One region of the Delftia lacustris genome, then DNA from elsewhere that is predicted to be linked to it. Evidence: riboswitches for the same ligand, from Rfam matches in the RefSeq annotation. Region 1 holds a riboswitch; the other holds the start of a gene.
The links. Region 1 has a riboswitch for cobalamin ahead of U6958_RS16740 (TonB-dependent siderophore receptor). Riboswitches for the same ligand answer to the same signal wherever they lie in the genome.

Region 1 (3,888 bases):
CATCGACCCGGTCAGCGACCAGCCCTGGCCCGCCATGCCGGCCGTGTTTGCGCAGCTGGCGGGCGAAGCGGCCGCCGCTGCGGGTTTCGAGGGCTTCGCGCCCGATGCCTGCCTGATCAACCAGTACCTGCCCGGCAGCCGCCTGTCCCTGCACCAGGACCGCGACGAGCGTGACCTTGTCGCGCCCATCGTCTCGGTGTCACTGGGCATGCCGGCCACATTTCTGTTTGGAGGGCTTGCGCGCGCGGACAAGACGGCCAGGGTGTTGTTGCAGCATGGCGACGTGGTGGTCTGGGGCGGCATGGATCGGCTGCGCCACCACGGCGTGTTGCCGCTCAAGGACCAGCCTCACCCGCTGCTGGGCGGGCGGCGCATCAATCTCACTTTTCGCAAGGCGGGTTGAATGGAGGGGTCGAAATGGATGGGCTGAACAGCAGTGATCGCTTCGCCGGCCTGGACTGGGGCCGCATTGCCACCCAGCTCGATGCAGAGGGCCATTGCCTGCTGCCACGGCTGCTGAATGCGGATGAAAGCCGCGCCCTGGCTAGCGAGGCGGCCATGCGCAATGGCCTGCCGCCCTCCCTCTACACATGGCGCCCGGTGCTGTACCGGCACCTGCTTGCCATTGCCAATCGCTGGCGTGCCCAAATGGACATGCAGCCTGCCCTGCCCGCCTCGTTCGAGGCCTTCGGGCAGCTGGGCCGCCAGCGCGGCCAGATGCATCCGCAGTCGCACCTGCTGCATGTGGCGCAGGCGGGCCATGCCCCGCTGCGCTCATACAGCGAAGGAGCGGCGGTGTTCCCGCTGCAGCTGGTGCTGCTGCTGTCCCGGCCGGGCAAGGATTTCGAGGGCGGCGAGTTCGTGATGACCGAGCAGCGACCGCGCATGCAATCGCGCCCCATGGTGCTGCCGCTGGGCCTGGGGGATGCGGCCATCATCGCCACGGGGCCGCGCCCGGTGCGCGGTGCGGCGGGCTCTTACCGTGTGCACCTGCGGCATGCCATCAGCCGCGTTCACCGTGGCGAGTGGCTGGGTCTGGAGCTGCTTTTGCACGACGTGCCCCAGGCGCCAAAGGCTCTGCAAACAGACCGCTGGCTATAATGCCGCGCCTGCAAAGGCATCCGTGCAACAGGTGTCCACATGCCAGCCATGGGGATGAAACGGGAACAAGGTGACTGCCAGCAAATGCTTTTTGCGCTGCCGGCACAGGCCTTGGCTGCCCCCGCAACGGTAAACAAGTCAAGGCGCTCCACGCCTGTCCCGCCAGTCTCCGCAACCCTGCGGAGGGGCGATGACAGGCTGTCACTGGTCCATGGCGTGGTCTGCAACATGCAGCTTTTCGCGGGTGGATTGGGAAGACGGGGCGCTGGGCGCAAGGCATGTCCTTGCGCCGCTTGTGAGCCCGGAGACCGGCCTGCTGCGTTTCGCGCCCGCTGAGCGGGCGCTTTCTTGACTGTCTGCGGGGTGCGGATGGCAATGTCCTGCACCCTATCCTTGCACGCTGGCTGGAGAGGCGGCAGTGCCTTGCTTTCGCATCAGGCGGTCGAAGACCGATGTTCGAAATGCATTCCTCCCTTTCCTGCGTTCCCAGCACCCGTGCTGCCGATTCCCTTTGCCTTCGGCTGAGCCCGCTGGCCCTGGCCTGCGCCTTCCTGTCCGTTCCTGTGCAGGCACAGACTGTCCTGCCCGAAGTGCAGGTCACCGGCCAGGCCGAACGCATCGGCCAGCAACTGGCCCAGCCTGCGCGCTCTGCCAGCCATACCGGCGTCTCCAACCAGGAAGTGCCTGCCAGCGTGGATGGTGTTTCTGCCGAGCAGATGCAGGAGCGCGGCGACTACGCCCTGGTGGACGCCGTCACGCGCACCGTGGGCCTGACCTCCAGCAGCACGCCGGGCAATGGCGGCCTGTCCTTCAGCAGCCGTGGCTTTGCGGGCGTGAACTCCGTGGGCGTGGCCGAAGACGGCATGGTGCTGGGCGTGGCCGCCGGCACCACGGCCTATCCCGGGGACAGCTGGGGCTACAAGCGCATCGACGTGCTGCGCGGCCCGGCCTCGCTGATGTATGGCAGCGGCACCATGGGCGCCACGGTCAACGCCATCCGCAAGCAGCCCAGCCGCACCAGCTCGGCCGAGGTGCTGGTGGGCGCGGGCACGGACGACACGCTGCGCCTGGGCCTGGGCGTGACCGGCGCCCTGGGCGCCTATGCCAGCTACCGCATCGACAGCTACACCGCGCGCAGCGCGGGCGAGCGCGACCTGGACCAGTCGCGCAACGGCAAGTTCATGAGCACGCTGCGCTTGGAGCCCACGAGCGACCTGCAGATCGACCTGATTGCCGACCGCAGCGTGCAAAAGCCCAGCCGCTACTGGGGCACGCCGGGCCTGGACGGCAAGGTGGTGGAGTCCCTGCGCGACCGCAACTACAACGCCGAAGACAGCGTGCTGCGCTATGCCGACGAGCGCCTGCGCGCCAAGGTGCAATGGAAGGCCAATGACTGGCTGACGGTGCGCAACGAGCTGTACCACGTGCAGTCGGACCGCCACTGGCGCAACATCGAGGCCTACGCGCTCAACCCCGCCACCTGGACCGTGGGCCGCTCCGACTACCTGGAAATCCTGCACGACCTAGAGCAGACCGGCAATCGCCTGGGCCTGAACTTGGACCGGGGATCGCACAAGATCGCCATGGGATGGGAGGCCGCACGCATCAACCTGCGGCTGTCCAACAACTCGCCCTACGGCGGCTCGTCCACGGTCTCGGCCTGGGACCCCGTGCATGGCAGCTGGGCCAGCCCCGATGTCACCAAGGCCAAGACCGAAACCGGCGTGACCCAGCATGCGCTGTACCTGGAGGATGCCTGGCGCATCAGCAACCGCTGGCTGGCCATGGCCGGACTGCGCCGCGATGTCTACAGCTTTGCCAGCCACTCGCTGGTGGGCGGCACGGATTTCAATAAGACGCTGGCCGCCACCTCCTGGCGCCTGGGCCTGACCTATGAGCTGGCGCGCAACACCCAGGTCTATGGGCAGATCAGCTCGGGACACGATCCCGTCAACAGCTTGGTGTCGCTGAACCTGGCCAACACGGCTTACAAGCTGAGCAAGGGCCGCCAGGCCGAGATCGGCATCAAGCAGCAGGTGGCAGGCGGGCGCGGCGAATGGACGCTGGCCGTGTTCGACATCAAGAAGGACAACATCATCACGCGCGACCCCGACCGCCCGGCCATCTCCATCCAGGGCGGCAGCCAGTCCTCGCGCGGCGCCGAGGTCACTGCCAACTTCCAGGCCACGCCCGCCCTGCGCCTGGAGGGCAATCTGTCCTATGTGGATGCCCAGTTCGACAAGCTCATCGAGGCCGGCGGCAACCGCGCCGGCAACCGCCCGCAGAACGTGGCCAAGACCACGGCCAACCTCTGGGGCCACTACCGCGTGGGCGCCTGGCAGGCCTCGCTGGGCCTGCGCTACGTGGGTGACCGCTTTGGCAACAACGCCAATACCGTGAACCTGCCCGCCTACACCGTGGCCGACGCCGCGCTGAGCTGGCAGGTGGACCCTCGCACCACCCTGAGCCTGATCGGCCGCAACCTGGCCGACAGGGTCTATGTGGGATCGAGCTACGGCAGCCAGTTCCTGGTCGGGCAAGGCCGCCGCTTCGAGATCGCGGCGCATATCCGGTTCTGATGGCCATGGCGCGCTCCAAAAGCCTCCACGGCCTGTGCGCTGGCGCCCTGGCGACCACCCTGCTGCTGGCCGGCTGCTCGCGCAGCGATTCCGGCACCACCAGTGAACTGCCGGCACCGGCTGCCGCACCGCAGGCGGCCGTGACCGTCAATGTCTGCGGCAGACCCGTGACTTACGCCAACGCACCGCTGCGCGCCGTGACCCATGA
Region 2 (3,888 bases), 2.3 Mb from region 1:
GAGGCCGACCATGAGTTCGCGCCCGGCCATCGACGTTCCGCAGCCGCCGTTCTGGTACGCCGGGTTGGCGATGCAGGGCGCACGGTCCAGCGCGATGAAGATGGGATGGCGGTTCAGGTCGAACAGGTTGTTCACGGCTGCGAACAGCTTGACGCCCGGCGACACGCGGTAGTCGGCCCGCAGGTTCCAGATGGTGAAGGCGCCCTTGCGGTGGATGAAGGTGCTGCGGGGCTCGCCCTGCGGGATGAGCAGCGCCTCTTCCGTGTCGTACCACATGGGACCGCGCAGCAGCGTGGACAGCTGCAGGCTCCAGTCGCCCTGCAGGCGCCCGCTGCCGCGCCCGTAGCGCACGCCGGCCGAGGCCTCGTAGCGGTACATGCGCTGCACCTTGTCGGTATTGGCCGACGCTGGCGATCCCTTGTCCCGCATGCTGAAGTGGTAGTAGCCGCCAGCCCAGGCCTTGAGCTGGTGGCCCGTCAGGTTCAGCGCCCGCGCCAGGTCCATGTCGGCCTGCATTTCCAGGCCGCGCGCCACGATGTCGGCCGCGTTGTTGGCGTAGTCCGAGGTATTGGTCGTGGCCCCGCGCGAGACGGTGATGATGCGGTCGCTGATGGTGTTCTGGAACAGGGCCGCATCCACGCGCCAGCCGGGCTGCTGCAGCGCAGCGCCGACCTCGATCTGGCGGCTGGTCTCGGGCTTGAGGTTGGGGTTGCCGAAGGTACGGCCACCGCCGACGGCCGTGAAGTCCGAGGCCAGCTCCGTGGCCGTGGGCGCGCGGAAACCCGTGGAGGCCGCAGCGCGCAGCGTAAGCTGGTCCGTGGCCTTCCAGGTGGCGCCGGCCGACCAGGTGTGGTTGTCGTAGTCGCGCGTGCTGGCCTGGGCCAGGGCCAGGTTGGGCGTATCGTCGAAACGCGTCGTGCCCCAGGTCTTGCGCAGGCCGGCACGCAGGGTCAGGCGGTCGTCGAACAGGGTCTGCGCGTCCTCGAAGTACAGCGCGTGCACCTGCTCGGTCTGGTTGTTGTCGTAGGGCGCAACCTGGCCCGCCGGGCCGCCCGGCATGGCCACGCGCAGGCGGTCGGAGCGCAGCTTGCTGCGCTCCCAGTCAAAGCCCATCAGCAGGTCATTGGTCTGGCTGACACGCAGGCGCGGCTGAAAGCGCAGGCCCGTGGCGTCCAGCTGGCGGTGGTTGTAGTCGCGCGCCGTGCCGGGCACGGCGCTGTTGCCCGAGCGGATCACGGGCGATGCCCAGTTGAACTCATCGGTATCGACCAGGCTGTAGAGGTGGGTCGTCCAGCTCAGGCGCTGGCCCGGCAGTGCGCCTTCGTAGGTCAGGTCCAGCGAGCGGTTGCTGCGGTTGTCGCGGCTGTAGATGTTGGCGCCCGATCCGCGAAAGCCCGCGTTGTAGATGCCGTCCGTGCGCAGCTGCAGCTCCACGCGGTGCAGCTCGTGCAGCTGCCAGCCCAGGGCGCCGCTGGCGCCGCGCCGCTTCCAGCCCGTGTTCTCCATGCGCGTGCCGCCATCGCCCGACTCGTAGTCGCCGCGCCCGCCTGCGCTCACGCCGAAGTACCAGTCGAAGCGGTCATTGGCGCCGGCCGTCTGCGCATCGGTACGCCACAGGTCCCATGAACCGGCCTGGACCTGGGCGCGCGTGCCGGGCGCTGTCGCTCCCGTCTTCATGATGATGTTGACCACCCCGCCCATGGCCTGGCTGCCGTAGATCACCGAGGACGGGCCGCGCACGATCTCGATGCGCTCCACATCCGAGGGGCTGAGCTTGGACAGGTTGGCCGTGCCCGCGCGCCGGCCGTTGACCAGCACCAGCACCTGGCTGCGGAAGTCGCGCCCCTGGCCGTCGGTGGAGGCGCCGCGCAGGTTCATCGAGGTCTGGGCCGCCGTCCATTCGCTGAGAAAGCCCACGGCGTTCTCGGCCAGCAGGTCGGTGACCGAGCGCGCGCTGGAGCGCTCTATGGCCTCGCGGTCGATGGTCTGCGTGGTGCCCGCGATGCGGCTGCGCGCCTCGGGCCGCGCCGTGGCGGTCACGAAGACGGCGTCCAGCGCATCGTCGGCGGATGCACCGGCTTTACCGGCCGCCGGTTCCTGTGCGGCGCCGGCCGCCGCGGCGCAGCAGGCCAGCACGGCCGCAGCGGTGGCCGGGCGCAGGAAGGGAGGAAGGGGAAAGGGGCCGGAACAATCGGCGGCCAAAGAAGCGAAGCGCATGCGTTGAATCCAACTGCCCCAGTCACCCGTGGGGCCTATCGTCTGAACCACGCCGCACGGCGCGCACGCCGGAGCCGGCCACGCCAGCGCAGGCTGGGGCCGGACCGGACAGGCGCACTCCCGCGGCGTCCGAAAGCAATGCAGAAGGCCGGTATCCGGGCTTGCGGAACGCTGCGGCGCGCATCGTGGGCGCGCTGCAGCAGGCATCCCCGCCTTCCCATGTCCGTCCAGACACAGTGGCTTGCGGCGCGCAACCGGTGGGTGGCGCGCCAGCGTGGGGAGTTGTATTCCGCTGACCGTTGCGGGGGCAGCGCAGGCATTGCGAGCGGCCACCTCGATGGCATCGCGCACCTGCTTCCCGTTGAACCCCTGGCCGGCAAGCGGCATGGGGCACCTTCAGCAACAGCGCACCGCCACGGCCCAGGGGCTGCGGCGGTGCGCCAGCGGCGGATTATCGCTGATGCGGTCTAGGCCCAGAAGCCCGGCACGCGGGCCAGCGCACGCAGCGCGCGGCGGCTGCTGCGCGCGCTGGTGGCCAGGCGGGCCTGCAGGTAGCCGGCGGCAAACCAGGCGCGCGGATCCGTGCCGGCCTCGTCACGAAAAAGCGCGGCCGCCACGGCCATGTCGTTGTGCAGGCCCAGCGCGTCCTGGGCGGGCACCAGCGCCTCGGCAAAGCGCCGGCCCTTTTTGCCGGGCCACATTCCGGGCGCGAATTCCCGCGCGAAGTCCGCCAGGTAGCGCAGGCGCTTGAGCCGCTTGCGCACGCGGTGCTGCTGCGCCAGCGGCAGGCGGTCGAAGTGCCGGCCGTCGCGCAGCACCTGGCGGTGCAGGCGCGCCAGCCGCCGTGCCAGGTACTTGCGCGTGCCTGCGGCGGACAGGCTGACCAGGCCGGGCTGCCGCTTGCCTGCAGGCGCCTGCGCCAGCGCATGGATCTCGGCCAGCGTTTGCAGGAACTGCGGCTCGCGCACCGCAGCGGCCGCGTCCGCGTCGGCCTGCCCGGCATCCGGCACGGCCCAATCGCACAAGGGCGCATCGGCGTCCTGCAGCAGCGGCCGCACCACGTCGGCCAGGGTGCCGGCATCGCGCAGCGTGCCCAGGCGCGCAAAGGCCAGGGCCAGCGGGGCATCCCATTCGGCGCGCATGCCGGGCGCCAGCCCTGCGCATTCGCGCAGCAGGGTGCGCAGGCGCCGCAGGGCCACGCGCAGCTGGTGGATGCGTTCGGCCTCGCCGCTGCCGGCGTCCACGGCATCCACGGCATCCACGGCATCCACGGCATCCATATGCGACTGCACCTGGGCCAGTGCGGCAGCCAGCGTCGCACGCACAAAGCCGGCCGCATCGGGCCGGTCGGGGAACTGCCTGGCAGGGGTGGTCATGGTCAGGAGAGGATGTGCGGGCGTTGCTGCGATTGTGGGCACCGCCCGGCCCCCGGGTCAATCGGCGCCATCCCCGCTCAGGCTGTGCAGCGCGGGCCGGGCAATGCGCACATAGTCGGCCGAGTCCAGCACGATGGAGCGGTCCAGCCGGCCTGCGTTGAAGGCGATCTCGCCAAAGCGCTCGACCAGGGCCGGGTCCACCACCAGGCGCACCTGCGGGTTGAAGGAGAACGGCGGCACCGATCCCATCACGCAGCCCGTGGCGGCCTGGGCCTCCTCGGGCGAGGCCAGCGTG

Region 2: another riboswitch for cobalamin. It lies ahead of U6958_RS06275 (TonB-dependent receptor); the one in region 1 lies ahead of U6958_RS16740 (TonB-dependent siderophore receptor).

What each region holds. Positions count from the first base shown of each region.
Region 1 is NZ_CP141274.1:3,351,076-3,354,963, forward strand. Features, by position in the region: gene alkB (DNA oxidative demethylase AlkB) at 1-403, shown strand, start outside; gene U6958_RS16735 (2OG-Fe(II) oxygenase) at 418-1,101, shown strand; cobalamin riboswitch at 1,114-1,433, shown strand; gene U6958_RS16740 (TonB-dependent siderophore receptor) at 1,554-3,680, shown strand; gene U6958_RS16745 (ABC transporter substrate-binding protein) at 3,680-3,888, shown strand, end outside.
Region 2 is NZ_CP141274.1:1,043,108-1,046,995, reverse strand. Features, by position in the region: gene U6958_RS06275 (TonB-dependent receptor) at 1-2,217, opposite strand, end outside; cobalamin riboswitch at 2,346-2,630, opposite strand; gene U6958_RS06270 (CHAD domain-containing protein) at 2,685-3,593, opposite strand; gene U6958_RS06265 (YbaK/prolyl-tRNA synthetase associated domain-containing protein) at 3,651-3,888, opposite strand, start outside.